Regions from separate parts of the Pseudomonas sp. gcc21 genome, predicted to be linked through region 1. Evidence: predicted binding sites of a transcription regulator. Region 1 holds the regulator's gene; each other region holds the start of a gene.
The links. Region 1 encodes sigma-54, which starts transcription at its own class of promoters, with help from an activator protein. Its sites were predicted from a motif close to ANTGGCATNNANNTTGCTNT; they were not measured.
Positions count from the first base shown of each region.

Region 2: the regulator sigma-54 is predicted to act here: its motif matches at 5,443-5,462, upstream of HG264_RS09320 (TorF family putative porin).
Region 3: the regulator sigma-54 is predicted to act here: its motif matches at 4,540-4,559, upstream of flgB (flagellar basal body rod protein FlgB).
Region 4: the regulator sigma-54 is predicted to act here: its motif matches at 2,357-2,376, upstream of nirB (nitrite reductase large subunit NirB).

Region 1 is NZ_CP051625.1:3,660,943-3,668,681, forward strand. It holds gene HG264_RS17025 (HPr family phosphocarrier protein) at 5-277, opposite strand; gene rapZ (RNase adapter RapZ) at 279-1,133, opposite strand; gene ptsN (PTS IIA-like nitrogen regulatory protein PtsN) at 1,140-1,598, opposite strand; gene hpf (ribosome hibernation-promoting factor, HPF/YfiA family) at 1,620-1,928, opposite strand; gene HG264_RS17045 (RNA polymerase factor sigma-54) at 2,005-3,507, opposite strand; gene lptB (LPS export ABC transporter ATP-binding protein) at 3,598-4,323, opposite strand; gene lptA (lipopolysaccharide transport periplasmic protein LptA) at 4,316-4,855, opposite strand; gene lptC (LPS export ABC transporter periplasmic protein LptC) at 4,842-5,423, opposite strand; gene HG264_RS17065 (HAD family hydrolase) at 5,420-5,956, opposite strand; gene HG264_RS17070 (KpsF/GutQ family sugar-phosphate isomerase) at 5,953-6,924, opposite strand; gene HG264_RS17075 (ATP-binding cassette domain-containing protein) at 7,176-7,739, shown strand, end outside.
Region 2 is NZ_CP051625.1:2,024,690-2,032,428, forward strand. It holds gene HG264_RS09295 (sigma-54-dependent Fis family transcriptional regulator) at 1-759, shown strand, start outside; gene HG264_RS09300 (NAD(P)-dependent alcohol dehydrogenase) at 1,058-2,146, opposite strand; gene HG264_RS09305 (NADPH-dependent FMN reductase) at 2,471-3,022, shown strand; gene HG264_RS09310 (hypothetical protein) at 3,094-4,065, opposite strand; gene HG264_RS09315 (multidrug efflux SMR transporter) at 4,192-4,521, opposite strand; gene HG264_RS09320 (TorF family putative porin) at 4,682-5,380, opposite strand; gene HG264_RS09325 (VOC family protein) at 5,713-6,069, shown strand; gene mscL (large-conductance mechanosensitive channel protein MscL) at 6,146-6,559, opposite strand; gene HG264_RS09335 (hypothetical protein) at 6,737-7,739, opposite strand, start outside.
Region 3 is NZ_CP051625.1:299,624-307,362, reverse strand. It holds gene flgG (flagellar basal-body rod protein FlgG) at 1-384, opposite strand, end outside; gene flgF (flagellar basal-body rod protein FlgF) at 438-1,178, opposite strand; gene HG264_RS01545 (flagellar hook protein FlgE) at 1,393-2,889, opposite strand; gene flgD (flagellar hook assembly protein FlgD) at 2,922-3,608, opposite strand; gene flgC (flagellar basal body rod protein FlgC) at 3,622-4,065, opposite strand; gene flgB (flagellar basal body rod protein FlgB) at 4,068-4,472, opposite strand; gene HG264_RS01525 (protein-glutamate O-methyltransferase CheR) at 4,772-5,599, opposite strand; gene HG264_RS01520 (chemotaxis protein CheV) at 5,633-6,571, opposite strand; gene flgA (flagellar basal body P-ring formation chaperone FlgA) at 6,696-7,406, shown strand; gene flgM (flagellar biosynthesis anti-sigma factor FlgM) at 7,555-7,739, shown strand, end outside.
Region 4 is NZ_CP051625.1:2,764,303-2,772,041, reverse strand. It holds gene nirB (nitrite reductase large subunit NirB) at 1-2,188, opposite strand, end outside; gene HG264_RS12710 (hypothetical protein) at 2,609-2,968, opposite strand; gene HG264_RS12705 (potassium/proton antiporter) at 3,093-4,820, opposite strand; gene HG264_RS12700 (glutathione peroxidase) at 5,005-5,550, shown strand; gene HG264_RS12695 (FUSC family protein) at 5,566-7,509, opposite strand; gene HG264_RS12690 (MarR family winged helix-turn-helix transcriptional regulator) at 7,506-7,739, opposite strand, start outside.

The DNA.
Region 1 (7,739 bases):
TCGGCTACTCGCCTTCCTCAAAGTAGTTGTTGACCAGTGCCGTCAGCTCTTGCATGGCCTGGTCAGCCTGCTGGCCCTCGCAGGCGATGCAGATCTCGGTACCCTTGCTAGCAGCCAGCATCATCACCTGCATGATGCTTTTGCCATTGACCATCTGATCCTCGTTGCAACCGATGCGGATATCGCAGTCATAACGGTTCGCTATACCGACGAATTTAGCGGCTGCCCGTGCGTGCAGACCTAACTTGTTGATGATCTCGAGGTTGGCTTTTGGCATGTCAGGGCAGGTCGCGGTGTCGTATTTGCAGGTTGGGGGTATGCGCGCTCAGCTCCCGGACCAGGCGCTCGGCAATATAAACGGAGCGGTGATGCCCGCCGGTACAGCCAATGCCGACGCTCATATAGCTGCGTTCGCCGGCAGCGTAGCGGGGTAGCCACTTCGCCAGAAAATTGTAAATGTCCTGATACATCTCCTGAACTTCCTGCTCCCCTTCAAGGTAATCACAGATTTCCTTGTCCTTGCCACAAAACGGGCGTAACTCGGCTTTCCAGTAAGGGTTGGGCAGGCAGCGCACATCGAACACCAGGTCAGCATCGACCGGTACGCCACGTTTGAATCCGAACGACTGGATCAGTACCGAGGGGGCATTACCGTCGCTGCTGAGTAGACGTTGTTTAAGCAGATCGCGCAGCTGGTACAAGGTCAGATGACTGGTATCGATCTTGAGATTGGCCAGGTCGATGATCGGCTCGAGCAGGCGCAGCTCCGCCGCAATGGCTTCGCCCAAGGATTTGCTTTCATCGGTCAGCGGGTGTTTGCGGCGCGTTTCCGAGAAGCGCTTGATAAGCACTTCGTCGGTAGCCGCGAGAAACAGCACATCACAGCGAATACCGGTATCGCGTACCCTCTGTAATATCTCGGGAAAGCGCTCGAGGTCGCTCGCCAGGTTACGCGCATCAATACTGATCGCTACCTTCGGCAGATGTTGGTCGGTGTCGTTGGCCTGTCTGGCCAGTTCGGGAAGCAACCCGGCGGGCAGGTTGTCGATGCAGTAGAAACCGTTGTCTTCCAACAGATGCAGTGCGGTACTTTTGCCGGAGCCGGACCGGCCACTGACCACAACCAGGCGCATGGTTCGTTAACTCCCCTCGTCGGTGCCGACCATCACTTCATAGAGAGTCTGGGCATCGGGTGATTGGCGCAGGGCTTCTCGCAGCGCTTGCTGGTCGAGCTTCTCTGCAAGCATCTTGAGAATCTGCAAATGTTCTTCAGTCGCTTCCTGCGGCACCAGCAGCACAAATATCAGGTCGACCGGTTCGCCATCCAGGGCGTCGAAATCGATCTTGCTGTCGAGCTGTAACAGTGAGCCTATCGCTTGCGTGCATCCAGGCATGCGGCAGTGGGGAATGGCTATGCCATGTCCGAATCCGGTCGAGCCGAGTTTCTCCCGGGCAACCAGGCTTTCGAAAATCGCGTCGGGATCCAGGTTGGTGTGCTGGGAGACCAATTTGCCGATCAGCTCCAGCACACGTTTCTTGGATGCCCCCTGCACACCTGCAAAGGTGCGCTCGGGGGTCAGGATATGGTTTATTTGCATGGTCACGCGGCGTTGTTGGCCTTAGCGGTCGTTGACGCCTTGTAGGCGATTGAGGTTCTTTTCCTTGTACTTGATCAGCTGGCGATCAAGCTTGTCGATCAGCATGTCAATTGCCGCATACATGTCAGTATGTTCTGCATTGGCGACCACCTCCCCCCCGGAAACATGAAGAATGGCTTCGGCCTTCTGGCGCAGTTTTTCAACTTCAAGGATGACCTGGACGTTCGTAATCTTGTCGAAATGCCGCTCGATGCGTGCCATTTTTTCAGTGACGTAATCACGTAATCCGTCAGTGAGCTCGAGTTGGTGACCGCTGATATTGAGTTGCATACGGCTTCTCCTGATTGGCTTTATGTTACTGGGTGAACCCGATCACCCGGTGGTGCCACTTTGATTCCTTATACTGTCAAACCAGTCGCTTGCGTTCGCTCGAAGGAGCGATGTTGAGTGATTCCCGGTATTTGGCAATAGTCCGGCGGGCCACGTGAATACCCTGTTCCTCCAGTAAACCAGCGATCTTGCTATCGCTCAATGGTTTCTTCGGGTTTTCAGCCGCAACCAGTTTTCTGATCAGCGCGCGGATGGCGGTTGATGAAAACTCGCCACCTTCGCTGGTGCTTACGTGGCTCGAGAAAAAGTATTTGAGTTCGAATATTCCGCGCGGGGTGTGCATGAACTTCTGCGTGGTGACGCGCGATATTGTCGATTCATGCATGCCGACTGCCTCGGCAATGTCATGCAGCACGAGTGGCTTCATCGCCTCTTCGCCATGCTCGAGGAATCCGCGTTGATGCTCGACGATCTGCGTAGCGACCTTCATCAGCGTCTCGTTGCGGCTCTGCAGGCTCTTGATGAACCAGCGCGCCTCCTGCAGATGATTACGCAGGTAGGTGTTGTCGTTACTGCTATCGGCGCGGCGCACCATGGAGGCGTAAGTGTTATTGACCCGCACCTTGGGTACCGATTCCTGGTTCAGCTCGACCACCCAGCGGTTGCTGTCGCGGCGCACGATGACGTCCGGAATAACGTACTCGGCCTCACCGGAGGCGATTTCCGAACCGGGCCTGGGATTGAGCGTCTGAATCAGCGCAATGGCGTCGCGCAGCTGATCTTCTTTCAGCTTCGAACGGCGCATCAGTTGGGTGAAGTCGCGGCTTCCGAGCAGTTCAAGGTGATTGTCGACCACCCGCCGGGCCTGCTCGAGCATGGGGGTGTCAGCTGGTAACTGGCGTAGTTGTAGCAGCAGGCATTCGCGCAAGTCACGGGCAGCCACGCCAACCGGCTCGAACTGCTGGAGTCTGTGAAGCACCATTTCGACTTCGTCGAGATCTGCTTCCAGCTCAGGGTCGAGGGAGGAAAGGATGTCCTCCAGCGATTCCTGCAGATAGCCGTCAGCGTTGATCCCATCGATCAGCGCTACGGCGATCTGATAATCCGTTTCGGACATGGGAATCAGGTTCAGCTGCCATTCAAGGTGGCTTTGCAGGGTTTCGCCGGTGCCGGTGCGCGAGGTGAAGTCCCAGTCTTCGTCATCGTTACTGGGCAGCGAGCTGGCTGAGGTCTGATAAACGTCTTCCCATTGGGTGTCGACGGGCAGTTCGTTGGGTATCTGCTCGTTCCAGCTACCTTCTTCCTGCGCCTGGCCGTGCTGTTCGATGGCATCAAGCGCGACGGGCTCGGGCAGGGTGACCGCCGGGGCGTCATCGTGATCGGACGCGTTATTGCTGGTATCGCCAGAAAAATCGTCATCGCCATCATCCGCCATTTCAAGCAACGGATTGGCTTCGAGCGCTTCCTGAACCTCCTGCTGAAGATCCAGGCTGGAAAGTTGAAGCAAACGGATGGCCTGCTGCAGCTGAGGCGTCATGGTCAGCTGCTGCCCCATCTTGAGGACGAGCGTTGGTTTCATTTTCCGGTGAACTACCTTGTGCGCTGAATCAGAACCGTGAAAGCGCCGTGGCGCTTTGCCTTTAAGATCATGCCTGAAGCCAAGCGGCTTTTATAGACGGAAGGCGTGACCGAGGTAGACGTCCCTCACCAATTGATTGGATAGCACGGTTTCCGCATCTCCTTCGGCGATGATGTGTCCGTCGTTGACGATGTATGCCTTGTCACAAATATCCAGCGTTTCACGGACGTTGTGATCCGTGATCAGAACGCCTATGTCCTTGTCCTTGAGGTGCTGGATGATTTGCTTGATATCGTTGACCGATATCGGGTCGACCCCTGCAAACGGTTCATCAAGCAGAATGAAACGGGGCTCGGTGGCCAACGCCCGGGCAATTTCGGCTCGTCTGCGCTCACCGCCGGACAGGCTCATACCCTTGCTGTCCTTCAGGTGATGGATATGGAACTCACGCAAGAGGGCTTCCAGTTTGCCTTCGCGACCCTTGCGATTGAGGTCCTTGCGGGTCTCGAGAATTGCCATGATATTTTCGCCCACGGTCAGTTTGCGAAAGATCGACGCTTCCTGAGGCAAATAGCCGATGCCCTGGCGGGCGCGGCCATGCATGGGCAGGCCCGTTACATCTACTCCATTGATCTGGATCTTTCCTTCGTCGGCTTTCACTAGCCCAACGATCATGTAGAAGCAGGTCGTTTTGCCTGCACCGTTAGGCCCCAGCAGACCCACGACTTCGCCGCTGGTGATCGACAGGGAGACATCCCGCACCACTTTGCGCGATTTGTAGGCTTTGGCCAGATGGTGCGCCTGTAGCTTAATCATCGGTGGCCGGCTCCGGCGCGGGCTTGCGATTGCGCGGTTGAATCACCATTTCGATGCGCTCGGGCTGTTCGGCATCGCCGCCAGGACGCCCGGCATCGACTACTTCTTCCGCGACGTTGTAGGTCACGTACTCGCCTTCGAAGGTGTTGCCGTCCTGGTCGAGATGAGCATTGGTGATCAGCACCACCCGTTCCTCGGCAGCAAAGTATTCAATGGTGCGGCTGCGTGCATTGACTGGGCCTTTGCCGGGGTTGGGCGTCTGCTTGAACGTCGCGGGGTTGCCCACACTGACAATCTTGCGGACCTCGCCCTCGGCGTCAGTGGTCAGGGTTACTTCATTACCGGTCAGCCGCATGCTGCCCTGGGTCACGATGACGTCACCGGTATACACAGCGACGTTTTGCCGGTCATCGAGGTTGGCAGTATTGGCCTGAATGCGAATGGGCTGGCTGCTGTCTTCAGGTAGGGCAGCTGCCTGAAAACAGGGGCCAAGCAACAGGGCAACAAGCGCCAGGGGTTTAACGCACCTCATGTAGGCCTCTTACGTTGGACAGCAGCTGCATGCGGCCGTCTTGGAAATAGACATGCATGCCAGTGGCGGTAGTAACGCCGCTGACTGCTTCGATTCTAACGTCCTGATCGGTCTCGGCGTAATCCCTCGCAGGAAATACCGTCAGCGCCGATGTGGTCATTTGCGATATCGGCTCATCGGGTATGTCCTGTTTGAGCAATACATCGTCGTTCAGCTGAACCCGGTCACCGCCTTCGGTGATCCACCCGGTTCGTGAGGTTACTAACCAGGGCTCTTGTTCGTCTGCACGGAAATACAGGAGATTTGGCGCTTCCAGTCGGGTGCTGTCCTCGTTGGCAAGGTGCGTGGCGCGCTGGCTGGTCAGTTCATAGCGCACCGTGCCATCGGGATTGAGCATGGTGATCTGGCTGTTTTCCATGAAAAAGTCGGGTTGGTTTGGATCATCCACCAGCACCGTTTCAGTGAAGCTGCCGGGTCGAATGTTCCAGTAGCCCATCGCCAGGGCGATCGCCAGCGCCAGGCCGACGATGGCGCCTACTACCAGATAACGAGGCGGATTGAAGCTCACAGGTAAGCAGCCTGCGCGGCATCGAGCGTGCCCTGGGCGCGCATGATGAATTCGCAAAATTCGCGCGCAGCGCCCATCCCGCCGGCATTGCGCGTAACACCGTGTGCGTGCTCGCGTACGAAAGAGTCGGCGCTGGCTACCGCCATGCCGAGCCCGACCTGACGCATGACCGGCAGATCAGGAAGGTCATCACCAAGAAAGGCGATCTGCTGATATTTGAGCTGCACCTGCTGGCGCAGTTCTTCCAGGGCGTTGAGCTTGTCTTCACGCCCCTGAATAAGATACTGAATGCCGAGGTTGGCGGCGCGCTTTTGTACCAAAGGGGAGTTGCGTCCGCTGATGATTGCAGTCTCGACACCCGAGGCGATGAGCATTTTGATGCCGTGGCCATCCAGCGTGTTGAAGGATTTGAACTCGGTGCCGTCCGGCATGAAGTACAGCCGTCCATCGGTCAATACGCCGTCGACATCAAAGATCGCCAGGCGTATGGCCTGGGCCCGTTCAAACAAATGCATTTCAGGGGGCTGATTCATACGACTCCTGCACGTAACAGGTCATGCATGTTCAGAGCGCCAACCGGTTTGCCTGCCTCGTCGACGACGAACAGCCCGTTGATCTTGGCGTCCTCCATTACTTTCAGCGCCTCGGCAGCCAGCGCGCCCTGTGTCACGGTTTTGGCCCGTGGGGTCATGACGCTGGCGATACTGGCGCTGTGTATGTCCACGTTGTGATCGAGTGTGCGACGCAGATCGCCGTCGGTGAATATCCCGATCAGCGCACCACTCTCATCGGCGACGCCGGTCAGGCCGAGGCCCTTGCGGGTCATTTCCAGAAGCGCATCACGTAGGCGTGTATCCGGTGTGACCATCGGCATACGCTCACCAGCGTGCATGATGTCGTCGACCAGGAGCAACAGGCGTCGCCCAAGTGCGCCGCCGGGGTGAGAGAAGGCGAAATCTTCAGCGCTGAAGCCGCGCGCTTCAAGCATGGCAATCGCCAGCGCATCACCCATTACCAAGGCAGTGGTGGTGCTCGAGGTCGGTGCCAGATTGAGTGGACAGGCTTCCATCTCCACACCGGTATGCAGGTTGGCCACTGCGGCGCGTGCCAGTGTGGAATCTGGATTGCCGGTAATGCTGATCATGGGCACGCCGAGGCGCTTGATCAGTGGCAGCAGGGTAACCAGCTCGGCGGTGTTGCCTGAATTCGACAGAGCTATGACCACATCTTCACGGGTGATCATGCCCATGTCGCCGTGGCTGGCTTCGCCTGGGTGCACGAAAAAAGCCGGCGAGCCGGTACTGGCAAGCGTGGCGGCCATCTTTCGGCCGACGTGGCCGGATTTGCCCATGCCTGTGACGACTATGCGCGCCTTGCAGTCCAACAGAGTCTGGCAGGCGCGGCTGAAATGCTGGTCCAGTCTACCCAGCAGGCTATTTACGGCGTCGCGCTCCATGCTGATGGTGCGCTGTGCTGAGGCGATGAAGTCGAATTCGGACATATGGTTTGCGTCTTGGTGTGGTCAGGCCGCGAGTATAACGCCTTGTCTCGCCCAACTCACCCCGGCCGAAATCGGTTTCTGAATAACGCCGCGTTAACGGTTGCTAATAAGGTGACTGCGGTGCGCGCCGGAAACCAGGGGGCTGATTGACACCGTTTTCGCGCAGCTTGGGGCGAGCTGGTTGAACTGGTATATTAACGCGTTCATTTTTGCCGCACCCTCTGCGGCATCCCAGGATCAGGTTTGTTCATATGGCCGTATCGCCGGACTACATCGTTGATATGCAAAAGGTTTCCTTCTCGCGGGGAGAACGCCTGATCTTTGATAACGTCGACATTCGTATTCCCCGGGGCAAAGTCACCGGGATCATGGGGCCATCCGGTTGTGGCAAGACCACGCTGTTGCGCCTGATAGGCGCGCAGCTGCGGCCCGACAGCGGCGCGATCATGGTCAATGATCAGAATATCCCCAGGCTGGGCCGCAACGAATTATTCGAGGCGCGCCAGCAGATGGGCATGCTGTTTCAGAGCGGCGCGTTATTTACCGATCTGAGTGTGTTCGAAAATGTCGCCTTTCCGCTGCGTGTTCACACCGAACTGCCGGAAGACATGGTGCGCGACATTGTTTTGCTCAAGCTTCAGGCGGTAGGGCTGCGTGGCGCTTATCAGTTGATGCCCGACGAGCTGTCCGGCGGGATGCAGCGCCGCGTTGCGTTGGCCCGGGCTATCGCACTGGATCCTCAGTTGATGATGTACGACGAGCCATTCGTAGGGCAGGACCCGATTTCGATGGGCGTACTGGTCCGCTTGATACGC
Region 2 (7,739 bases), 1.6 Mb from region 1:
ACGCTATTTCTCGATGAGATCCCCTCGTTGAGCCTGGATGCCCAGGGCAAGATCCTGCGCGCACTGCAGGAAGGCGAGATCGAGCGCGTTGGAGGAGACAAGCCTATCCGAGTGAATGTACGGCTGGTCGCAGCCGCGAATGTGCAGCTGCGCGATGAAGTGAATGCCGGGCGATTCCGGGAGGATCTGTTCTACCGGCTGAACGTATATCCGATCCAGATACCCAGCCTGCGTGACCGGCGCGACGATATCCCGCAGCTGATGGAGCACTTCCTGCGGCGTTATTGTCAGCGTCACGAGCGCAACGTGATCGGCTTTACCAGCAAGCTGGTGAATACCCTGCTCACCCACCCTTTCCCAGGCAATATCCGAGAACTGCAGAACCTCATCGAGCGGGGCGTCATCAGCTGTGAGGACGGCGAAGCGATGGACCTGCATCATATCGCGCTCAACGGCGATCTCACAGATCAGCCCGCGCTTCTGGGCCTGACCGCCGAGGGCAGACTGACTATTCCTCCGCTCCCCTATTCTGACCTCAATGACCAAACGCACCCCAAGCAGCGCGCGCTGCATCCGGTGATTGAGCAGCTGAATGCGTTTCTCAGCGGATCCGATGGACAGCTCCAGACGTCCATCGAAGAGATCGAACAGCTACTGGTGACGCAAGCAATGAAACGCACCGCAGGCAACGTCACCGCGGCCGCGCAACTGATCGGCATGAGTCGGGCACAGGTGAATTATCGGTTGAAGGGGAAATAGCGGGCTGGACGCTGGGCGACGCGGGGATTTGATTTGAGTCCTGCTACAAGCTGGCCTGTCGGCCAGCGTCGTGCCGAGGGCGACACTCCCACGGGTTATGTGCCGTGGCAGCGCTCAGGCTATATCACAGACCCAGCGCTCCAACTGTAGGAGGGGCGACCCGCCGCGATCGGCGGCCGCAGGACGCCCCGGGTTTGGTTCAAGCTGGCCTGTCGGCCAGATCGCCGCGGCGGTTCGGCGTTCCGATCGCGCCTCCCATTTGGGAAATCCGGCGTTTACGCCGTTCTTGTGGGACGCCTCAAGCCAACTTAAGTATCGGCTTGACCGCCACGCCATTAGCGGAGTCTTCAAAGGCTTGATTGATTTGATCGAAGTTGTAGAACCGGACCAGCTTGTCGAATGGAAACTTCCCGGCCTTGTAAAACTCAACCAGCTTGGGAATAAACACTCGCGGCACTGAGTCACCCTCGATCACGCCGATCATGCTCTTGCCTTCGGCCATCACGTCGTTATGCACATCAATGTTCATTTCAGGCGTGACACCCACGATGGCAACGGTGCCCAGCGGCCGTAACGCATGCAGGCTCTGGCGCACGACCGGTGGCACGCCGGTGCTTTCCACCGCGTAATGCGTTCCGCCGCCAGTGATTTCCTTGATTTCCTTGACCACATCCACCTGCTTGCCATTCAGCGCATGGGTAGCGCCTAGCTCCTTTGCCAGCTCCAAGCGGCTATCGTGCACGTCGATTGCGAAAATCTGCTGGCAGCCTGCGATCTTCGCCGCCATGATCGCGCTCAAACCCACCGCGCCGCAGCCGTATATCGCGATGGAGGTGCCGAACTCAGGTTTCAGGCGATTGAGCACCGTACCGGCACCGGTCTGAATGCCACAGCCCAGGGGCCCCAGCAGGGCCAGATCCACTTCCTTGTCGACTTTCACCACATTGCGCTCATGCGCAACGACATGCGTGCCGAAAGACGATTGCCCGAAGAAGGTAGCGAGCTCGGTGTCGCCCTGATGTAGCCGGCAGGTGCAATCGTCCATACGCCCTCCAAAGTTCAGCTCGTTAAACCGCGAGCACACGGTCGGGTGGCCCGTCAGGCAGTTCTCGCACTGACCACAATGCGCAAAGGACATCACAACATGATCGCCCGCGGCTAGGCTTGTCACGCTGTCTCCAACTTGCTCAACGATACCGGAACCTTCATGCCCCAACACGATGGGGTACGGGGAGATGCCCAGATCACGGGCTACCGCGTCGGTATGGCACACGCCAGTGGCAATCACCTTGATCAGCACTTCATTCGATTTGGGTGCGGAAAGCGATACCTCTTCGATGGCGAACTCATCGCCCTGAGCATGGGTGACTGCGGCTTGGATTTTCATTTCAACTAACTCCGGATGTTCAGATTGTGTGAAGAACGACGCCCACCTTTGCAATGATCGGACCAGCTCAGTTTAGCCCGCATGCAGGAAGCCGCCAGCAGAGCGCGGAGGGAACCCAGGGAGTGGTACCGTCTCTAGCCCGGTGAACATAGTGACCGGCGCCACGGCGCAAAATCCGAGCCGGAGCGCAGCAAACACATCCATCTTTTCGATAATTACGTCGTAAATATCGCCCTTTTTATATCGGATTAGCTGCCCGATAATTTCCACAGTCTTATTCAGTTCCGTCAGCAGAATCCAACCGACAATAGGAGATGCATATTTATGAGTACTTACCATCTGGCTGTGATCGTGGGCAGTAACCGCCGCGAATCAACCAACCGTCAGCTAGCCCAGGCGATGGTCAAACTGCTGCCAGGCAACGTTGCGGTCAGCTATCCGCAGATTGATGATCTGCCGTTATACAACCTCGACCTGGAAGGCGAGCGCCCAGCCAGCGTGAACCGGTTTACCGACGAGATCCGTGCAGCCGATGCCGTGTTGATTGTCACGCCGGAACACAACAGATCACTCCCGGCGGTGTTGAAGAACGCGATTGACTGGGGTTCCAAGCCAATGGACAAGAACGTCTGGTTTGATAAACCCGTTGCCATCACTGGCGCATCACCAGGCGCAATGGGCACCGCACTGGCGCAGCAGCATCTGCGCCAGATCATGGGCATTCTCGGCTCGGTGGTATTGGGAGGCGAAGCCTATCTGCAATTCCGCCCCGGTCTGATTACTGATAACGGCGAGATCGGCGAAGACAGCCATCAGTTCCTGAAAAGCTACATGGACCGCTTCGTTAGCTTGATCGAGAAGTTGACACAACGATAAGCGAAACCAACGCTACGCCGCATCCCGTTGGGCATGCGGCGGCACATGCCTGGCGCGCTGCCCCTATAAGCTCAACATCTCGCCCCTCGGCATTGCAACGCATTGAAGTCATACACAGCGGAGTGGCCCGGATCGCCTTCGGGTAACGGGACACCTTGCGGGACGAGAAAGACCGCGGAATGGGCACCGAACAAGCCGGCCGGATAGGTGAACTGCTTGAGCACAACATACGCCTTGTGCAGGCCTGGTGCCGCGGGCCTGGGGATGCCTTCGCCGGCGACAGGGGGAACATCCAGCGCCGGCGAATTGGCAACAACTGCGTCAACCCAGGCATTGACATCTGCCGTCGTCGCGGGCCGAAGCACACCCTTGGTGATTGCACTATCAATACCGGGCTGCCCCGCCAAAGGCGCATCTGCATCCCTGAAGCTCGACGGCGAAACCTCAGCGGACGTAACCAGAGCAGTTCCCTGCTCGAGCGGTTCACCAATAACGATAGCGCCCGACTTATCGCCGGGATAGACGAGATCCACCGGTGCGCCAAACAACTTCCGGGAAAGCGGGTTAAGCGCGGTGTTCCGGCCCTTGCCGATATAAACGTAACCGCAGGGGCCACGGTTGTGATAGCTGCTGTTAAATACCGGAACAGTGCTGGCGAGCCCTGCAATAGCCTGCCGGTGGTAGCCTGATACCAGTACCGCGACGATCTCGGTACCCTGCGTCCAACCTAGATTCCAGACGGTCGGCTCATACGCGCCGAGGATCAGCGCAACCGGGCGCGACGGGCTGTTCACCGCAACATCAAACCGGGTCGCTGCGTGCCCGCTCTGGTCAATCTGAAAATCAAGCGCCCGCCCCGCATAGGCTCCCGCTGCATACACCAACAGATCGGCAGGCAGCTCCAGATCCTCAAATGCACAGCTGACAGGACCTGCCTTGGCTTGCGCAGACTGCGGAGGAATCTCGAAGTCAAAAGCCTTGAGCTGATCCGCTGCGACCGTGCCAGACAACAGACACGCCAGCACTATTGAAATCCGTTTCATGATTTTCCTTATTGATAACTCGCAGTCATTGCGCTGCAAACATATCGCAAAGCCAAGCTACAACCAAACTACCTGCGTCATCCCACCTCGGGCCGATAGCCTTTTGGGAGCCGGTTCATTTGCGGATTACACCACCGCCTTGGAGAACACGTTCAACACAATCACACCGGCGATGATCAAGCCCATGCCAACAAGCGCTGGCGGGTCCAATTTCTGGCCAAACAACAACCAGGCGACCGCCGTAATAAGCACTATGCCCGCGCCCGACCAGACGGCGTAGGCAATGCCCACCGGGATTGTGCGCAGCGTCAGCGCTAATAGGTAAAAAGCAATGCCGTAACCGACTACAACCAGCACTGATGGCCAGGGCTTGCTGAACCCGGCGCTCGCTTTCAGTGCCGTGGTCCCGATTACTTCGGCAACAATTGCAACGGTCAGGAATATCCAGCTTTTCATCGGTTCGCACTCACAGGAAGACACCGAAGGATGATAGCAGCGCGCTTTCCTATACGGCACATGCGCTTCGGCGCGTTCGGAGCAAAAAAAGACGCCGGCTCGAGAGCGAAGCCGGCGTAAATGCAGTCGATGAATTTCAGGCGTGTCAGACGCCCGCGAATCAGAGGGTCTTGGATACCGCGAACGTTACGTTTGAATCGCAGTTACCATCGCAACCGCCATCAATATCGGTGTTGGAGTACATCAGAGCCAGATCAAGACCCAGTACCTGCTTGCCGAGACTTACTGCCCAGTCGCTGTAATTATCGGCGTCACTGTCGTTGGCGTCTGCGTAACCATAGTGCAAACCAAGGCCGAGGTCATAGGGGAGACTGAACCCGTAATCAAGGAAATAATAAAGCGGCTCCGGGTCGAGATCGTACGCATACTTCACACCTGCGTTGAAGCCGTAAAATCCGAGGCTGCCAATGACTTCATCGACGTCCCAGGAACTGTTTCCCGGATAGGTATAAGTGGCCCACTGGATGTCGTAACTAACGTTATCGGTGATGTCACCGCCGTAACCGACGTAATAGTCTATTTCAATACTCGCACCATCGAAGCCATCCTCCGAGCCGTCAATGTTGGATGCCCAGGCGCCAATGTACAGACCGCTTTCATGGGCGATATCCAGACTGCCCTGAACGGCGCCAGCACCATCAGTTTGGGACTGGCCCCGCCATATGTAATCGCTGGCAAGCGTAGCAGTCATGCTTACATCGAGTTCGCCGAGTGCAGTATCAAAGGCTTCAGCCTGGGAAACGCTGGCAAAACCAATCGCGCTGGTAGCGGCAACGACAACGGCAAGTTTTTTCATCATGCGGTAGTACTCCATGTTTGCTAAATCCAATTTGCGAAGAAGAAGAAGTTGGTATGGAGTACTTAGCATTAAGCTTGCCAATCTATAAAAACGCTTGACTATCAATTAGTTACATCAGTAAAACCATCTCGACGTCCAGTCGACCGACCTCGCCGTTGCGTTTAAATGGTGCACCAGGGTTTCGCCTTGGTGCAAAGTGCCATTACTGACTGAAGAATTATCAGCCGACTCACTTCGTCCGCCCTCGACCGAACCAAAGCGATAGCGCACCGCTGACTTAGCTGACCGCAGCTACACTAGAGAGCCGAACCAACGAAACGATAGAGGAAGCCATGAAAGAGACCGGAAAAATCGACTATGTTGAACTGCCCTCACGCGACCTTGCAGTGACCAAGAGTTTTTTCCGTTCGGCATTCGGATGGACATTCATCGATTACGGACCTGATTACATCGCGGTTGAAAATGCCGGATTGGACGGCGGGTTTTTCAGGTCAGATAAAATAGCCACTACCGAGAATGGAAGTGTGCTGGTGGTGCTTAACAGCACTGACCTTGCGGATTCTGTTCGAAAGGTAAAACACTGTGGTGGGGTGATTCTCCAGGACATATTCGACTTCCCAGGAGGCAAGCGATTTCATTTCGCAGACCCTAACGGGAATGAATATGCTGTCTGGTCTGATAATAGTTAGAAAGGGCGACGTCGACGCCCTTTTCTCGTGGCTTGAGCCGGCGTTGTCCACTGGAGCCAGGCTCAAGCCTTCGCTATCAGGGCTTATTGACCTGGCGCTGCAAAAGATCTCGGATATCCGTCAGCAGAAGTTCTTCAGTGCTGGGTGCAGGCGGGGCATCGGGTACTTCTTCTTCCTTGCGCTTCAGACTATTCATCACCTTGATCGCGACGAAAATCGCTGCAGCGATGATCAGAAAATCCACAACGCTTTGAATGAAGGCACCATAGCCTATCGTGACCGCAGCAAGATCACCCTGCGCCTCCCGCAAGACGATAGCCAGATCACTGAAATCCACCCCACCTATCAGCATCCCCAACGGCGGCATGACGATATTATCCACGAAGGATGACACCACCTTGCCGAACGCAGCACCAATGATGATACCCACGGCCATATCAATAACGTTGCCGCGCATCGCGAAGGCTTTAAACTCTTGAACAAAACTCATATCTTTTTTTCTCCGATATCGCCGAGACGGCTGGTAGTAATCTGATTGCTTCGTGTGCTTAATGCAACGACTTAGCATTCAGAAAGGAGAATAGCTGATATCGGATAGCATGTGAGAAAGCAGGTTTGACAAGCCCAGGCTACTCCAGCACGTGCTCTGGAGCAGCCATCGAATGCTTTAGTATTCCAAGCGAGCCGTTAGCTGAAGAACCAGAGCCTTGGCTTTTTCCCAATCTGTATCGTCTGAAGCCAGCATGAATTCGAAATACCTGCTTTTCAGCCCGACGCCAGCTGATTCGGACTGAAAATCATAACTGTATTGCACCGTAGCGTGACGCAGGTGCCAGTTTACTGCCACAGAGGGAAAGAGATGGTCGTCGTATGCAAAAACAGCGCTCTCTAAACTCCAGTTCGGATTCAGCCTATACAGTGCGCCAAGCGTATATCGGCTCGGGAGCTCCTGGGTGTGATTGCGGTAACCATTTATTCCCTTCACAGCAGGGCGAAACGTGAGCGATCCATCGGGACGGTAACTCGCACGATCAGTAGCGGCTGAAGCTTCCGTGTAGGTCAGGTTTTTCCAGCGAATGCGCGAATAGACATCACGCCCGCGTATGTAGGTGCTCAAGTGTTCGGTGATGTGCCAATCGATATCGAAATCCGCGGCAAAACCGCGTCCTTTGACAGATTCAGTCGGCCTGTCCAATAAAAGGTCTTCGGAATAACCGTAATCCAAATCGAGTTTTCCGCTATAGCCACCGGCTTGCGTATCCACATAGCCGCTAAGGACGCCATCCTGCATCTCCGAAGCGGTGAGATAATTCAATCTGACTCGAGCGCTCAGGGATGGTGAGAATTCGTAACGGTAGCCAATTCCTACACCGCTTGAGCGCAGATGATTAGCACGCAGATGTACATCATATCGACGCCCTTTCTTCACTGGGAGGTCGTTGGCGTCCTGATAAAGGATGTCGGCCGTGTTTTCATCGAACTGCAGGTAATAATCGTAGCGCCAAAAAAAAGCTAGTTCGAAGCCGTTCCAAATTTGCCCCACTTCCAGCTGGTTATGTGTGAACGCAAAGTCGCCTGAATCGATAGGTTTACCTTCCAGCCCATCAACCATCTGTTTGATTGGAGCTATTTCACTATAGGTTTTACTGTCTATGCTTGCGTACGTTTGA
Region 3 (7,739 bases), 620 kb from region 1:
TACCCGCCCCTCGGCATCCAGGTGAAAGCTGCCGTCACGGGTGTAACCCATATTGCCGTCCGGCATCAGGATCTGGAAAAAACCCTTGCCGTTGATCGCCAGGTCGAGCGGCTGCTCGGTAGTCTGCAGTGAACCCTGGGTGAAGATCTTCTGCGTGCCGACGACTTTCACACCGGTACCGGTCTGCAGGCCCGACGGCAGCTGCGTATCCTGGGTGCTTTGTGCTCCGGGCTGACGCTTGACCTGGTACAAGAGATCCTCGAACTCCGGGCGGTCACGTTTGAAGCCGGTGGTGCCGACGTTGGCGAGGTTGTTGGAAATGGTGGTAAGCATGGTGTCCTGAGCCGCTAGCCCGGTCTTGCTTGCCCAAAGTGCTGAATGCATGGTGTTCTCCTTGCGTGCCCGTTATCTGGCACTGCTTTACCGTCAAAAGAGCCTTAGCTGATCTGCAAAATCTTGTTGGTGGACTGTGCGTTTTCTTCGGTGGTACGCATCATCTTGATGTGCAGCTCGAACTGCCGCGCGAGTGACAGCATGGAGGTCATCTCCTCCACCGCGTTCACGTTGCTTCCCTCAAGAAAGCCTGTGGTGATCTTGATTGCGCCGTCAGCCGGCTGCTCAAGCTGGCCCTCGACGCGCATCAGGCCGTCGTCGCCCTTGCGCATCAGGTCGCCGGGCGGATTGACCAACTTGATGCGGTCGATTTCTGCCAGTACGTTGGGCGCTTCACCCTGGGCGCGTACGGTGATGGTGCCGTCGGTGCCGATCTCGATTTTGTCGGAGGGCGGCAGCGCAATCGGACCGCCATTGCCCAGCACGGGCATGCCGCTTGAAGTGCGAAGAATGCCGAAGGTGTCAATATTCAGGCTGCCGGCGCGGGTATAGGCTTCACCGCCGTCGGGCGCCTGAACCGCGATCCAGCCGTCGCCTTCAATGGCGATGTCCAGCTCCCGGCCGGTTTCCATCAAGGGCCCGCCGGACAGGTCAGTGCCGGCTCGTTCGGTCATGGCATACACGCGGGTCGGATGGGTTTCGCCAAACACCTGCATCGACCGGGCCTGCTCGAAATCCCTCTGAAAGCCGGGCGTGCTGACGTTTGCCAGATTATTGGCATGCGCGCCCTGCGCCAGCATGTTCTGGCTGGCACCGGTCATGGAGATGAATAAGGATTTGTCCATGCTTAACTCCCGTTTCGACCACTGCGACAAGGAATTGCCGCTTTAATGTCTCTATGGAGTATCAAGCACAGTTCGTGCCAGAGTTGAACAGGACTAAATGAGCTTATTAATCAACAGGTTAATGGTTGTCAAAAGGCAGAACGGCAATAATTGGCACGTCATTGCCAACTATTGCCGCGGTATCGCTGATACCCGGGCGGGCCAGCGGTGGGAATTAACGCAGGTTGATGATCGTCTGGGTCACCGCATCTTCGGTCTGAATGGTTTTAGAGTTCGCCTGATAGTTGCGCTGGGCGACGATCAGATTGATCAACTGCTCCGACAGATCAACGTTGGACTGCTCCAGCGCCCCGGACTGAACTCGACCCAGCGTACCCGCACCCGGCTTGCCGATGACCGGCTCACCGGAATCGGAGGATTGCGCCCACGCCGTCTTGCCAAGCGGGGTTAGCCCTTGCTGATTTGCGAAGGTAGCCAATGCCAGCTGTCCTTGCACCTTCGTCTGTCCGTTCGTGTACCGCGCTACCAGCAAACCCTCATCGTTGATTTCCAAACCAGCCAGATCACCGGTGGTGTAGCCATCCTGGGAGACCGCGGTGACTGCGAAGCTGGCTGCGTATTGGGTAGAGCCCTCCAAGTCGAGATTGAAGGTTACGTTCGAGTTAGCTCCGGTGGGCTGACCGTTCTTGTCCAGCGGATTCCAGCCAGTAACCTGGATCGGCTGCTCGGTCTGGAGCTTGCCGGATGCATCGAACTGCAGCCGCATAGGCCCGGCGTCACCATTCACACCTACTGGTTGGCCACCGATCCGCACATGCATATCCCAGTTGTTGCCACTGGTCTTGACGAAATACTTGGTCATGACGTGCGGGTTACCCTGGCTGTCGTAAACGTTTACCGAGGTAGAGCTGTTGTAGGTGGCGGAGTTAGCCGGGTCGAAGGTATTGGTTGCAGCTGTTCTGCCCGCGACCTCGGCAGCAGCAACTTGATCCGCAGTGGGTGCCGGCAGGTTGGCAATGTGTTGATCATAAGCAGTTTGGCGAGCGCTCTCGGCAGCTGCCAGCTCCTGTTCGGTAGGCGGATCTGACAAGACGACCCCATCGTAGGCAGCTTGCCCCGCATTTTCTGCGGCGGTGATTTGTTCAGGTGTCGGCGCCAACGCAGCGGTACGGGCGGCCTCGAAAGCCTGCTCCCATATCGGCTGACGTACGCTTGTCGAATTCAGGTTGAGCGTGGAGGCCACATTCAAAGTCGCCCGCGGATTAGCCGCCTTGGTATCCACTCTTAAATCCGTCTGTACACCTTCATTGATGGTGCCGGTCGCTTCGTTGACGCCAAAGCCCTGCAACCGCTCACCAAAGTTATTGACGATATTGCCCTGGCTGTCAGTGCCAAAGTAACCGGCACGGGTATAACTCAGCGCACCGTTGTTGCTGGTGACAAAGAAGCCGTTGCCGTTGATGGCCAGGTCCAGACTGTTCTCGGTGAAGTTGACTGCACCCTGGTTGAACAGCTGCGCGACATCACCAGTAGCGACACCACTACCGACTGCATTGCTGCCCGTGCCTAAAACTGAGGCTGCATAGACATCTGCGAACTCGGCACGTGAACCCTTGAACCCCACCGTGCCGGCGTTGGCGATGTTGTTACCGGTGATATTCAGCTCGGATGCCGCCGCCCGGATACCACTCAAACCTGTATTGAAAGACATGCTGTACTCCTTGTCCGGTTTGTCGGACGACGTTATTTGCTGATAGTCAGAACTTCAGAAAGACCGATACTGCCGAGTCCGGCCAGATTGAGAACCATCTCGCCACCCTTGCCCATGCCAAGCGACACGCTGTCGACATTGGCTGGCAGCAGGGTTGCGAGCTGTTTGTTCTCACCATTTATGGAGGCCTGAGCTTCGAATTTGTATTTGCCGGCCGGCAAGGTTTCGCCGCTGCCGTTCTTGCCGTCCCATTTGAAGTCCAGCATGCCGGCTTCTTTCGCGCCCATGTTCACTGTTGAAACCAAGCTGCCTTTTTCGTCATAGACGTTGACCGAAACGTTGTCGCTGCGCTGCGTCAGCGCCAGTTGCCCCTCGACACCTTCCTGCGTATCGACCATGGCGTTCATGGTCGGCACGATGACACTGCGTCCGACCAGCGACGACGCTTGCAAGGCCTGGGAAGACTGATAGCCGCTGAGCAGCGAATCCATGGAGGTATTCATGTTCTCAATACCTTCGACGGTACTGAACTGCGCCAGCTGCGCGATGAACTCGCCGTTGTCCTGGGGCGACAGCGGATCCTGGTTATTCATCTGCGCGACCAGCAGGTTCATGAACTCGTTCTTGCCGAGCTCGTCACCTTTGGCGAAACGCGACTGGTCGACCTTGTACTGATCCAGCAGGCTGTCGCCAACGGCGAGATTGTTACTGACACTCATGGTCTACAACTCCTTACTGGCCCAGCGTCAGCACGCGCTGCAGCATGGTTTTGGCGGTGTTCATGATTTCAACGTTGGTCTGATAGGAGCGCGAGGCGGACATCATGTTGGCCATCTCTTCAACCACGTTCACGTTGGGATAAAACACGTACCCTTCCTCGTCAGCCATCGGGTGGTCAGGCTGATAGCGAGGCTGAAGCGCTGCGTCCGATTCGACGATACCGCGCACCTCTACCCCGCTGCCCGCCTCATGCTCAGGTGCAAACAGCGACCCGCCACCGATGTTTTGTTGCTGACTGAATACGGTGGCGAAGACCGGATTCCGCGCGCGGTAGGTTTCGTCGACGCTGCTTGAAACCGTTTCGGCGTTGGCGATGTTGCTGGCGACGGTGTTGAGCCGCAGTGACTGGGCGCTCATGCCGGAACCGGCGATGTTGAAAACCTGGCTAAGGGACATGATCAATCTCCGCGCAGGGCTGTCATCAGCCCCTTGAACTTGCTGTTGAGGAAGGTGAAGCTGGCCTGGAATTCGATAGCGTTCTCGGCGTATCTGGCCTGCTCGACCTGGGTATCAACCGTATTGCCATCGATGGACGGCTGCGCGGCGATGCGGTAACGCAGCCCCGCGGCCTGGTCGATAAACCCTTCCGCCGCCAGATGCTGCGAGTGAGTCTGGATTGCCTTGAAAGGTTTGCTTGCTCCGGTTTTCTCAGCTTCGAGAACGGCCGCAAAATCCACATCCCGCGCCTTGTAGCCGGGGGTATCGGCGTTGGCAATATTGTTGGCAAGCACGGCAGCGCGATCGGCCCTGAAGCCCAGCGCCTTTTCGTGCAACCCCAGTGCTCGGTCGAAACTCAAGCTCATCCCAGCCTCCTCACTCTTCAATCCTGACCGCGGCCAAATTGCCGCCGCTTTGGTGTCATCAGGATCTAAAGCAATTGGCATGCCATAAATGCATTGCTTTATTTTTCAAGGAGATAAGGCGATCAGGAAGCGGCCGGTGGCAACGGTTTACCGGCACCGCCGTCTGCCAGGCGGCAAAAAGTGCGTCGAATGATTAGGCACAACAGGAAAGAGTTAAGAGGTTAGCGAAGCGAAACTGAATCGCAACCTGTAGCGAATTGAGGGCCGAGCGCGACGCTCTTGAGGTCTCGCGATGAGGCTTACTTGGCCTGGTACACAATCCCCGGATTGCACTGCACCATCTGATACAGCTCAGGGAGGCCGTTCAGCGCCTCCGATGCACCCAGCATCAGATAACCGCCGGGCTTCAGGGTCGCATGGATGCGCCTGAGGATGTCCTTCTTGCGTTCGGCGGAAAAATAGATAAGCACGTTCCGGCAAAATACGATGTCGAACTTGCCCAGGATCGCATAGCTCTCCAGCAAATTCAGCGCGCGAAATTCGACGCGGCTGCGGATGGGAGCCTTGACTCGCCATTTTCCCGGTGACGACTGGTCGAAATAACGAACCAATCGGTCCTGGGCCAAACCCCTGCCAATAGAAAGGCTGTCGTACTCCGCGTTTCTGGCTGCCGTCAAAATCCCGCCGGAGAGATCAGTCGCAACGATACTTGCACCGGAGCGCAGCTGACCGGGATCGCTGCGCTCGAACTCGTCAATCGCCATGCTCAGCGAATAGGGCTCCTGCCCTGAAGAGCACGCAGCGGACCAGATACGCAAACGCTGACCGGGGTTGGACTTGATGAAATCCGGTATCAGTCGGTTCTTGAGCACCTCGAAGGGATAACCATCACGAAACCAGAGGGTTTCGTTAGTCGTCATCGCGTCGATGACCGATTCCTTCAGTCCTCCACGGGGTTGGCTCTGGATACGCTGGACCAGCTCACCCAGGTGATTGATACCCTGCTGCTCCATCAGTCGGTTGAGCCGGCTGGCGACCAGGTACTGTTTGTTATCGCCCAGAACGATACCGCATGATTTCTCGAGGAAATCACGAAACTGATGGAAATGCTGCTGTTCAGATGTCAAACGATCCGCCCCGCTGTATAAAAGGCGCCTCCGTCAAACTGGCCCCCCACGCGGCGCGTGCAGCCTGTCGATGACCCGACGGGCAAGCTCGTCTGGTTTGAATTTTGCGAGAAAATCATCCGCGCCTACCTTTTTTACCATCGCCTGGTTGAATACACCGGACAAGGATGTGTGCAAAATAACGTGCAAGCCATGGAGTCGCGGATCGTTCCGCACCTCTGCGGTGAGGGTATACCCGTCCATCTCGGGCATTTCAATATCCGAGATCATCATCAGCAAGCTCTGCGACACGTCTTCGCCGGAATCAGCCAGCGCTTTCAGCCAGTTCAGCGCCTGGCGTCCGTCATTAAGGGCGACGATCTCCACCCCTACTTCCTGCAGACAACGAGACACCTGCTTTCGTGCCACTGATGAATCATCAACGATCAATACCTTGCGTGAAACCGCCGCAGCCTGAGCCTGCTCATCAATCACGCCAGCGCTGACATTCTCCTGCAATGGCACCACTTCGGCCAGAATCCGCTCCACATCAATGATCTCGACCAGGCGATCATCGACCCGCGTCACTGCGGTCAGGTAATGATCACGACCACTGCCCCGGGGCGGTGGATGAATTTCGGACCAGTTCAGATTGACGATGCGTTCGACGCCGCTGACCAGGAAGCCCTGAACCCGGTAATTATATTCGGTGATGATCACGAAAGTATTGGCCAGGTCAGCCAGACCCGGCCCGCCGATGGCCTTGCGCAAATCAATGATCGGCAAGGTACCGCCACGGATATGTGCGACTCCGCGTACCACTGAATTCAGTCGTGGAAGTACCGTCAGCTTCGGGCACTGCAGAATTTCTTTGACCTTGAACACGTTGATGCCGTAAAGCTGGCCGCCGGCCAGACGGAACAGCAGCAATTCGAGGCGATTCTCGCCAACCAGCTGGGTGCGCTGATTGACCGAGTCCATTACGCCAGCCATGGGTGACTCCTCACTATATAGGGGACGGCTTGTATAGGGTGCGGCTTACCGAAGCGCGGCACATTTCTTGCTGCAAGGATGCAAAGCGACATAAACCCGGCGCCATCTCTTTAAGGTTTCCTGTATGCGTTTCAGTACTCACTGCGCCGCGCTGACCATGCTGTTCTCTGCGAGCCTGTCTGCCAGCCCGCTTATAAATCAGCTTATCGGCGCGACTACGGCTTTTCTTGAGGGCGAAATTCAAACGCATCTGCAGCAGAGCACTCGACAGGCTCGCTACAGTATCGAGGTCAATCGCCTGGATCCGCGTTTACGACTCGCCGTCTGCCCGGACGAGGCACTGAAAGCCAGTCTGGAAAGCCCTGCCGTGCCGGTGGGCCGCGTCACGGTGCGCCTTTCCTGCGAGAGCGACGTGCGATGGCGATTGTTCGTACCTGCGCAGGTCAGTCTGTTTGAGGATGTTCTGGTCGCCGTGCGTCCGATGGGCCGGCAGGAGGTAATCGGTGCCGGTGATGTCGCCTTGGTCGAACGCGATACAGGCTTGCTCAATGGCGCTTATCTGACCGATCCGCAACAGGCGGTGGGCATGCGTCTGCGCAGGCCAGTCGCCGCCGATACCGTTGTCAGTCCAGCGCAACTGGAGCAGGATGAAATCGTCAAACGCGGAGACAAGGTCGTGATCAGCGCCGCCAATACGCAGATATCGGTGAAGATGCCCGGAGAAGCGCTGGAAGGCGGCACGGTGGGCGCACAAATCCGCGTCAGGAACACGCGCTCCGGCCGTACGGTCAGCGCAAGGGTTGTCGCCCCGGGTCAGGTGTCGGTGGCAATGTGATACGCCTGACGAACTTGGCTATACTGCGTATTCGACACGCTGGGCGCTAAATGCGAACCAGTCCACATAGTTTGCTCACCAGTACTAAAGGTTTAGCTGCCTCGGCCGTTACAGCTATTAGCAAAGCATTCAGTCTGAGGATAAAACCATGGTTATCAACTTCAACACCGCCAACGGAGCCAACAGCGCCGGGCGCACAGCCCAGGCCGACGCGGCTGCAGGCAAACGCGACGTGGCGGTGGAAAACAACGTAACTGACAAGCCGGGCGTGGATAAATCCGCTCCGGGGGAGTCGTCAGTCAAGCTGAGCGATCAGGCTCAGCAAATGAAATC
Region 4 (7,739 bases), 900 kb from region 1:
CCAGGTCGGTGGCGAACAGTTCCGCGTGGCGCGGGCGCATGCCGCCGTTGCCGGAAACGTAAAGGTTCCAGCCGTTTTCCGTGGCGATCACGCCGATGTCCTTGCTCTGGGCTTCGGCGCATTCGCGGGTACAGCCAGAGACACCAAACTTGATCTTGTGCGGCGCACGCAGGCCCTTGTAGCGATTCTCCAGGCGGATCGCCATGCCCACGCTGTCCTGCACGCCATAGCGACACCAGGTGCTACCGACGCAGGATTTGACCGTGCGCAGCGACTTGCCATAGGCATGGCCGGTTTCAAAGCCGGCTTCGATCAATTCGCCCCAGATATCCGGGAGCTGGTGAAGCTGCGCGCCGAACAGGTCGATGCGCTGGCCGCCGGTGATCTTGGTGTAGAGGTCGTACTTCTTGGCCACCGCGCCGAGGGTAATCAGCTTGTCCGGAGTGATTTCGCCACCGGCGATGCGCGGCACAATGGAATAGGTGCCGTTCTTCTGCATGTTGGCCATGAAGGTGTCGTTGGTGTCCTGCAAGGGCACCAGCGTCGGGTCGGTGATCGGCTGGTTCCAGCAGGAGGCGAGGATCGAACCCACCGCTGGTTTGCAGATATCGCAACCGATGTGGCCGCGACCATGCTTGGCCAGCAGCTCATCGAAGCGGGTGATGCGATTCACACGGACGATGTCGTACAGCTCCTGGCGGGTATGCGCGAAGTGTTCGCACAGGCTCTTGTCCACCTCGACCCCGCGTGCGCTCAGCTCATGTTCGAAAACCTGCTTGATCAGGGCCGCGCAACCACCACAACCTGTGCCGGCCTTGGTCTGGGCCTTGAGCTCGCCGAGATCGGTACAGCCGGCGTCGATTGCGCAGCACACCGCGCCTTTGCTGACGTTGTGGCAGGAGCAGAGCGTTGCAGTAGCGGGTAGCGCGTCGGCGCCCAGCGTCGGCGCACCATCGGACAGTGGCAGGATCAGGCTGGACGGGTCCGCCGGAAGCTTGATGCCGTTCTGCGCATATTGCAGCAGGGTGTCGTAGTAGCTGTTGTCGCCGACCAGCACCGCGCCGATCACTCGGCTGTTATCTGCTGATACCACAAGCCGGCGATAGCTGTTGTTGGCTTCGTCGATATAGCGATAGCTCTTCGCGCCTGGCGTTGCGGCGTGTGCATCACCGATCGAGCCGACATCCACGCCGAGCAGTTTGAGTTTGGTCGACATATCAGCGCCGCTGAACGCTTCGTGCTGCTCGCCCACAAGCTGCAACGCGAGGTTGCGCGCCATGCTGTAGCCGGGTGCGACCAGGCCGAAGCAGCTGCCATTCCAGCAGGCACATTCTCCGATGGCATAAATGGTCGGATCGCTGCTGCGAAAATCATCATCGATAATCACACCGCCGCGCTCGCCGACTTCCAGACCTGCGCTGCGCGCCAGCGCGTCCTGTGGCCGGATGCCGGCAGAGAAGACAATCAGGTCGGTTTCAAGGTATTCGCCGTCGTTGAAATTCATTCGATAGACGTATTCCGCGCCCGGGACAATTTCGCTGGTGGCGCGTGATAGATGCACGCCGACGCCGAGTGCTTCGATTCTCGCCTTGAGTGCCGCCCCACCCAGATCATCCAGTTGCACTGGCATCAGCCGCGGGGCAAATTCCACCACATGGGCTTCAAGGCCCAGCGACTTCAGAGCGTTTGCTGCTTCCAACCCAAGCAGACCGCCGCCCACCACCACGCCGCGGCGAGCGGTCGTCGCGGCGTCACGGATGGCATCCAGATCATCCAGTGTGCGATACACCAGGCGGGAATTGCCTTCCGCACCCGGAATTGGCGGGACGAAAGGGAAAGAGCCGGTCGCCAGAACCAGCCGGTCATAACGCTGGCGTCCGGCGCTGGTGATGATCTCCTGATTGTTTCGGTCGATATCCAGCACCTGGACACCCAGGTGCAGATGCACGCCGTGGGTGTCGTACAGATCCGGTTCGCACATCGCCAGCGACTCCGCATCCCGTCCGCCGAAGTACTCAGAAAGGTGCACACGGTCATAGGCGCGCTGGCGCTCTTCGCCATACACATGGATATCGTAATGCGCCATGGCGCCGCGCTCGATCAGCTGTTCCACGCAGTGGTGACCAACCATCCCGTTGCCGATGATGATCAGTGTTTCGCGGTTCATGGATGAGATATCGACTTTCATGGCCCTTCCTCAGCAAGACAATCCAGAGCGCCGGGCCTGAAAGCGGCCTCGGCTTCAATCTGCTCCGGATATCGTTATTGACGCCATGGCACGGTTCAGTGCATCCGCCTCTGCTGCGTATGAAGAGAGAGGCGACCTCTGGTTGGCCTGGCAAGCTTGATAGGACATTCAGCAAGGACTATGCCAGCGCGGATTGGCGCTGTCGGTGGGAGAGCGGTGGCAACGGCGTGATTAGCCTGATCACGTGGCCTGGAGCGAATCAGCGCACGGGAGGTGCGCAGGCGTTATACAGGCAGTAGCTATTTAGAGGCTGCGCTCCGTGAACCATAAAAGTGCGCATCGCCGAACCACGTCACGAAATTGGTGCGCCGTTCTGGGGCTGCGGGTGGACGCGACCTAGCGCGCCCGGCAGGAGATAATTTAAAGGCGTTCGGGTAGTACGGGTCGCACCTGGCGCAGGGCATGGTTTACTACGGGTTCGAGCATGGCCATGACGGTGAGGTAGCCGGGGAGCGAATCGACCAGAATGAGATCGAAGTTGTCGCCATCGATGTTCACGTCGAACATCCAACGGGCACCGGCCATTTCCTCCTGTCCGCCTTTTTCCCAGCGGCGATACATGGTGTAGACATCCAGCACTTCGTCGTATTTGCCGAACCCCAGTCTGCCGAAAAACTCATCATTGGAATCGTCTTCGTCCTGCCAGTCTGCACCGACGATATGCTCGAGATCGTTGGCCACCCAGACCAGTTGGCCATGTTCCACCTTGTAAACTGCCATTCCCTTCCTCCACTGCGCACGATCAGGCGTAATATCGGAATGATATCACCCTGACAGGGTTGCGAGGGAAGCGCCGTCGATCGGGTTGACCAGTCAGGCTACAGGCTCCGGGCCCCTGGGCCGATCAGGGCTTGGCCTCGGTTTGCGCCGACATAACCAGCCCTACGGTGGCTATGCGAGCCCCGACCATATCTCTGATACAGAGGGTGATATTGCCGAGTTTTACGCAGGCGTCGTCTTCGGCTTCGATGGTGAGAGTGCTGCGCATCAATGCGTCGAGGCTCTGGCTGTCAGGTGCAGGTAGCTGGATGCCGTATGAGCGGCGGATATCCTCAACTGTCGTGGTGCCCTTCAGTTTCAACTCAGTGTGCGGCAGGTCATTGCTTACCGCCTCGACGTTCTGGGAAAAGATTGAGTCAACAAAAGGCCGCGCATCCGGGCGCAGCACGATAAACAGATGATCTCCGGCGAGCAGCGTGGTGGAGCCGCGTGGGGGGATAACATTGTTGTTGCGCGTGATCATTGCCACCACCGTGCCATCCGGCAATGCGGTCTGTGAAAGGCGTCGACCGGCGGCGCGCGATCCTTCGACCAAGGAGTATTTGACGATATCGGCGTCGACATCACCGATAGCGGTAATTTCGAGGGTGGCCGCGGGAATGGCTGGGGAATGTTCTGTCAGGCCGAGCTTGCGCGCCACCCAGGGGAGCGTTGAGCCTTGCACGGTGGCGGAAATAAGCACAACGAAGAACACGACGTTGAACAGCAGTTCCGCGCCGGGCAATTCATACATCAGCGGGAATATAGCGAGAATGATCGGCACCGACCCCCGCAGGCCGACCCAGGACACCAGCGTGATTTCACGGATGTTGAAGCGGAAAAGCTTGAGCAGGGGCACTACCGCCAGAGGCCGGGCAACGAAGATCAGCACCAGCGAGATCAGCAGCCCTTCCGCCCAGACATTCAGGAGCGAGGCCGGATCGACCAGCAGACCGAGCATGACGAACATGGTGATCTGGCTGAACCAAGCCAGTCCGTCATGGAACAGAAAGGTACTGCGCTGAAACACGAAGCGGCTATTGCCGACCACGACGCCGGCGACAAATATGGACAGAAAGCCACTGCCTTGCAGGTTCGCCGCCAGACCAAACGCCAGTAATCCGCATGCGGCAACCATGACCGGATACAGCCCTGAAGCGACCAGCTGGATACGGTTTATCACCTTTACAGACGCCCAGCCGACCCCTAAACCTACCGCGGCGCCTACGCCCATTTGCATGAAAAACATCTGCAGCAGGCCAGTGCCGGGCTCCATGCCATTAACCAGTATTTCAAGCAGGCCGACGGTCAGGAAGATGGCCATCGGGTCGTTCGATGCACTCTCGACTTCCAGCGTGTATTTCAGCCGGGGCTTGATATGGATGCCGGCGTTGCGTAACAGGGAGAACACCGCCGCGGCGTCGGTCGACCCAACAATGGCGCCGAGCAACATCCCTTTCAGCAGGGGCAAGTCAAGAATGTACGCAGCGGCTGTGCCGGTGATGACTGCCGTGACCAGTACGCCAAGGGTGGCGAGCAGGGAAGAGGGTTTCCAGACTGACTTGATGGAGCTTATCGGCGTCTGCAATCCGCCATCGAACAGAATCAACGCCAGGGCCAGCGTGCCTAGCGCGTGGGCCGCGGAGGGGCTGTCAAAGCTGACGCCGCCGATTCCGCGTTCCCCCGCCAGGATGCCCACCAATAGGAAGAGGACGAGAACCGGCAGGCCCAGCCGGGCTGAAATCTTGCTGGAGGCTATGCCGACCAGAATCAAAATGGCGGCAAGCAGAATGATTTGGTCGATTAGGAACATGAACTCAGTCTCGTCAAAGGGCCCAGATTATGCAAAAAAAACGAGGACCTGACGACAGCTGGGTCGCCAGGCCCGTATGGTGATGCAGCCAGCGTGAACTGGCCGCTTGCGCAGACAGGTGAAAACAGTAAAGTCGAATCCCTCTTCATTGGTTACAGCTACAGCTCTCAACAAGGAAAACAACATGGCATCAATTTACGATATCCCTCTGCAGTCCATCCGTGGCGAGCAGACCTCTCTTGCTCCCTACAAGGGCAAGGTGCTGCTGGTCGTCAACGTGGCATCCAAATGCGGTCTGACGCCTCAATACGAAGGGCTTGAAAAGCTGTATGAAAACCGCCGCGCCGAGGGTCTTGAGGTGCTGGGATTTCCGGCCAACAACTTCAAGGAGCAGGAGCCCGGCAGTGACGCAGAGATTCAGCAGTTCTGCAGCCTGACCTACAACGTTCAGTTCCCCTTGTTCAGCAAGATCTCGGTTGCCGGCCAGGACCGTCATCCGCTGTACAGCGAGCTGACCGAGGCGCTGCCACGTGCCACGGGCGAAGGCCCGATGCGTGACCGTCTCGCCGGCTTCGGCATTCAGACAAACGCCGAGCCCGAAGTGTTGTGGAATTTCGAAAAATTCGTGATTTCCCGGAACGGCGAGGTCGTTGCCCGTTTCGCTCCGGACGTAGCGCCTGATGACCCGCGCATCCAGGAGGTCATCGACGCCGAGCTCGCCAGAAAATAACCGGGGCGGACGCTATCAACCCGCTGGTTGGGGCGAACCGGTAGTGAAAAACGGCTGGTTCGCGCGCAGGCTATCGGCTGCCGCTTCCAGCTGTCCCGCACCGGGTAGCCCCCTTTCCCTCAAACTGATTGCCAGCTCCGCCAGCACGGCCGCGCCGCCCTGGGGGTCGGTATTCAAGTGTTTCAGCCGTTCCAGAGCCGCCTGCACCTCCCGCCTTTGCTCCGCATCCAACGCTCCATCTCGCAGCAATTGCTGCATGCTGATAAGCGCATTGCCGACGTCCATCACTGCATAACCGCCATGGGTCGCGCTGCGTGTTGGCTCGCCAACCTTGTTGGTCCAATGCACCAGCTTCATCGTCCGGTGATACAAGCGTGAGCGCCACAGGTGCTGCTTGCGCGCTGCATCGCTGTCGCCTGCCAGACCGCGTAATTCATCTATCATCATGCCCTTGAGCGTTGCGCGGCGGCGTTTGGCGTCGGTGGGGTAGATGAATCTGAAAGCGAGATACGCTATCAGCGGGCCTGCGACCACAGCCGTGGCGACGGCAGCCGAGCCGGGCAGGCTGGCAGTCATCGGATAGGCGGGTTGCAGCAGCAACAGCAAGACCATGGAGTAATCCATCGAACCCGTCATGGTGCGGTGGTGCGCGAAGGGTATGACGATGATCAGTATGAACGGCATCATCATCAGCACCATCTGCAGCTCCGAGCTGGCAAGCGGCCAGAGCACCCAGCGGCACACCAGAGAGGCGATCGCGCCAACGATCTGCCACAGCAGGATATGGCGCATGATCCATGCAGGGTTTTCCATGGTGGAAAACAGCGTGACCATGACCGAGGTGCCCAACAATACATAGGCGCCGATCGGCGAGCCGGACCAGACCCAGCCGATCCCGACGAGCAATAACAGAGCCGTGGTTCTGATCCAGGTTTCGCGCGCAGCCACCCAATCCCGATGCAGGATGAACTGCCGTTTCAGCCTGACCGTGTCGGTCTTGCCGGTACGTACAAAGTGATCCCGCTGCTGCAGTGCAGCTGTCAGGTGCTCCAGCATGCTGGCCAGGCGTGGCGTGTGAATGCTGAGCGCCTGGGCGCGCTTGAGTCTGTCGAGGATTACCGGAATCGGCGAGTCGGCCTCGATTTCAAGAGCCGCTTCGCGCAGCGCGCTGGCGATCGCCTCGCTGTGCTCGATCTGCGCTGGCGGGTGTTTGGTCCATAGCATGCCCGCGACGTTGGCCATCAGGATGGCGCGTAGCGAACGCGCGGAATGGTGCGAGCGCAGGGAGCCGGCACCGTGGGCTTCCAGGGTTTCTTCGATCGCGGCGATTTCGCTCAACAGGGCGCCCCGGCGGATCGCCGGAGCCGTCTGGCTCGGAGCTAGGCGTCGGGCAACATGGCGCAGCATCTCGGTTGTGACCCATCGTGCGCGCACCCGCAGTTCGTCTCCTTCCTGGCGGCGGCTGAACATCAGACCGACCACCAGCGCCACCACGACACCGGTCATGACTGTGAGCAAGCGGTCCTGACCCAGAACCAGAATCCCCACGGAGGGGTCGGCGGTATTAAGCAGCGCCACCATGGAAGCGGAATAACCGGACAGCAGTGTGCCGTAGGAGACCAGTCCGCTCACGGCATTGCCAGCGGCGGCGCAAAGCCCCACCCAGAGCACCAGCCCGAGCATGATGACCAGGTTATCGCCGCCGGCGAGATAGATAAGCAGAACGCCGAACGCCGTACCAACCAGCGTTCCCAGCGCGCGGAACAGGCTTTTTTCGATCAGCATGCCGCGCACGGGCTGGGATGCAGCCCATACGGTCATCGCTGACCATTGTGGATGCTCCAGGCCCATCAACCAGGCCACGAGCAAAGCCAGGCAGGCGCCCAGAGCGGTACGTCCGCCGAATTTCACGCGCTCGACATCGAAACCGTAATGCGCCAGTTGCGTGGCCAGTCTCACCGGGATGCCTCCCCGGGTCCGTCGAGCTTGCCGAGCCGTTCGCGGATCAAGGCCAGGGCATCCAGCATGGCGTCGATCTGGTCGTCAGTAAGATCAACCAGCATGTCCGATTCGATCTGCTGCAAATGACCACGTATCAAGTGAACGGCGTCCCGGCCTGCGGGCGTGAGGAACAGTCGTTTGGTACGCCGGTCATCGGCATCCGCGCGGCGTTCCACCTGTCCCTTGGC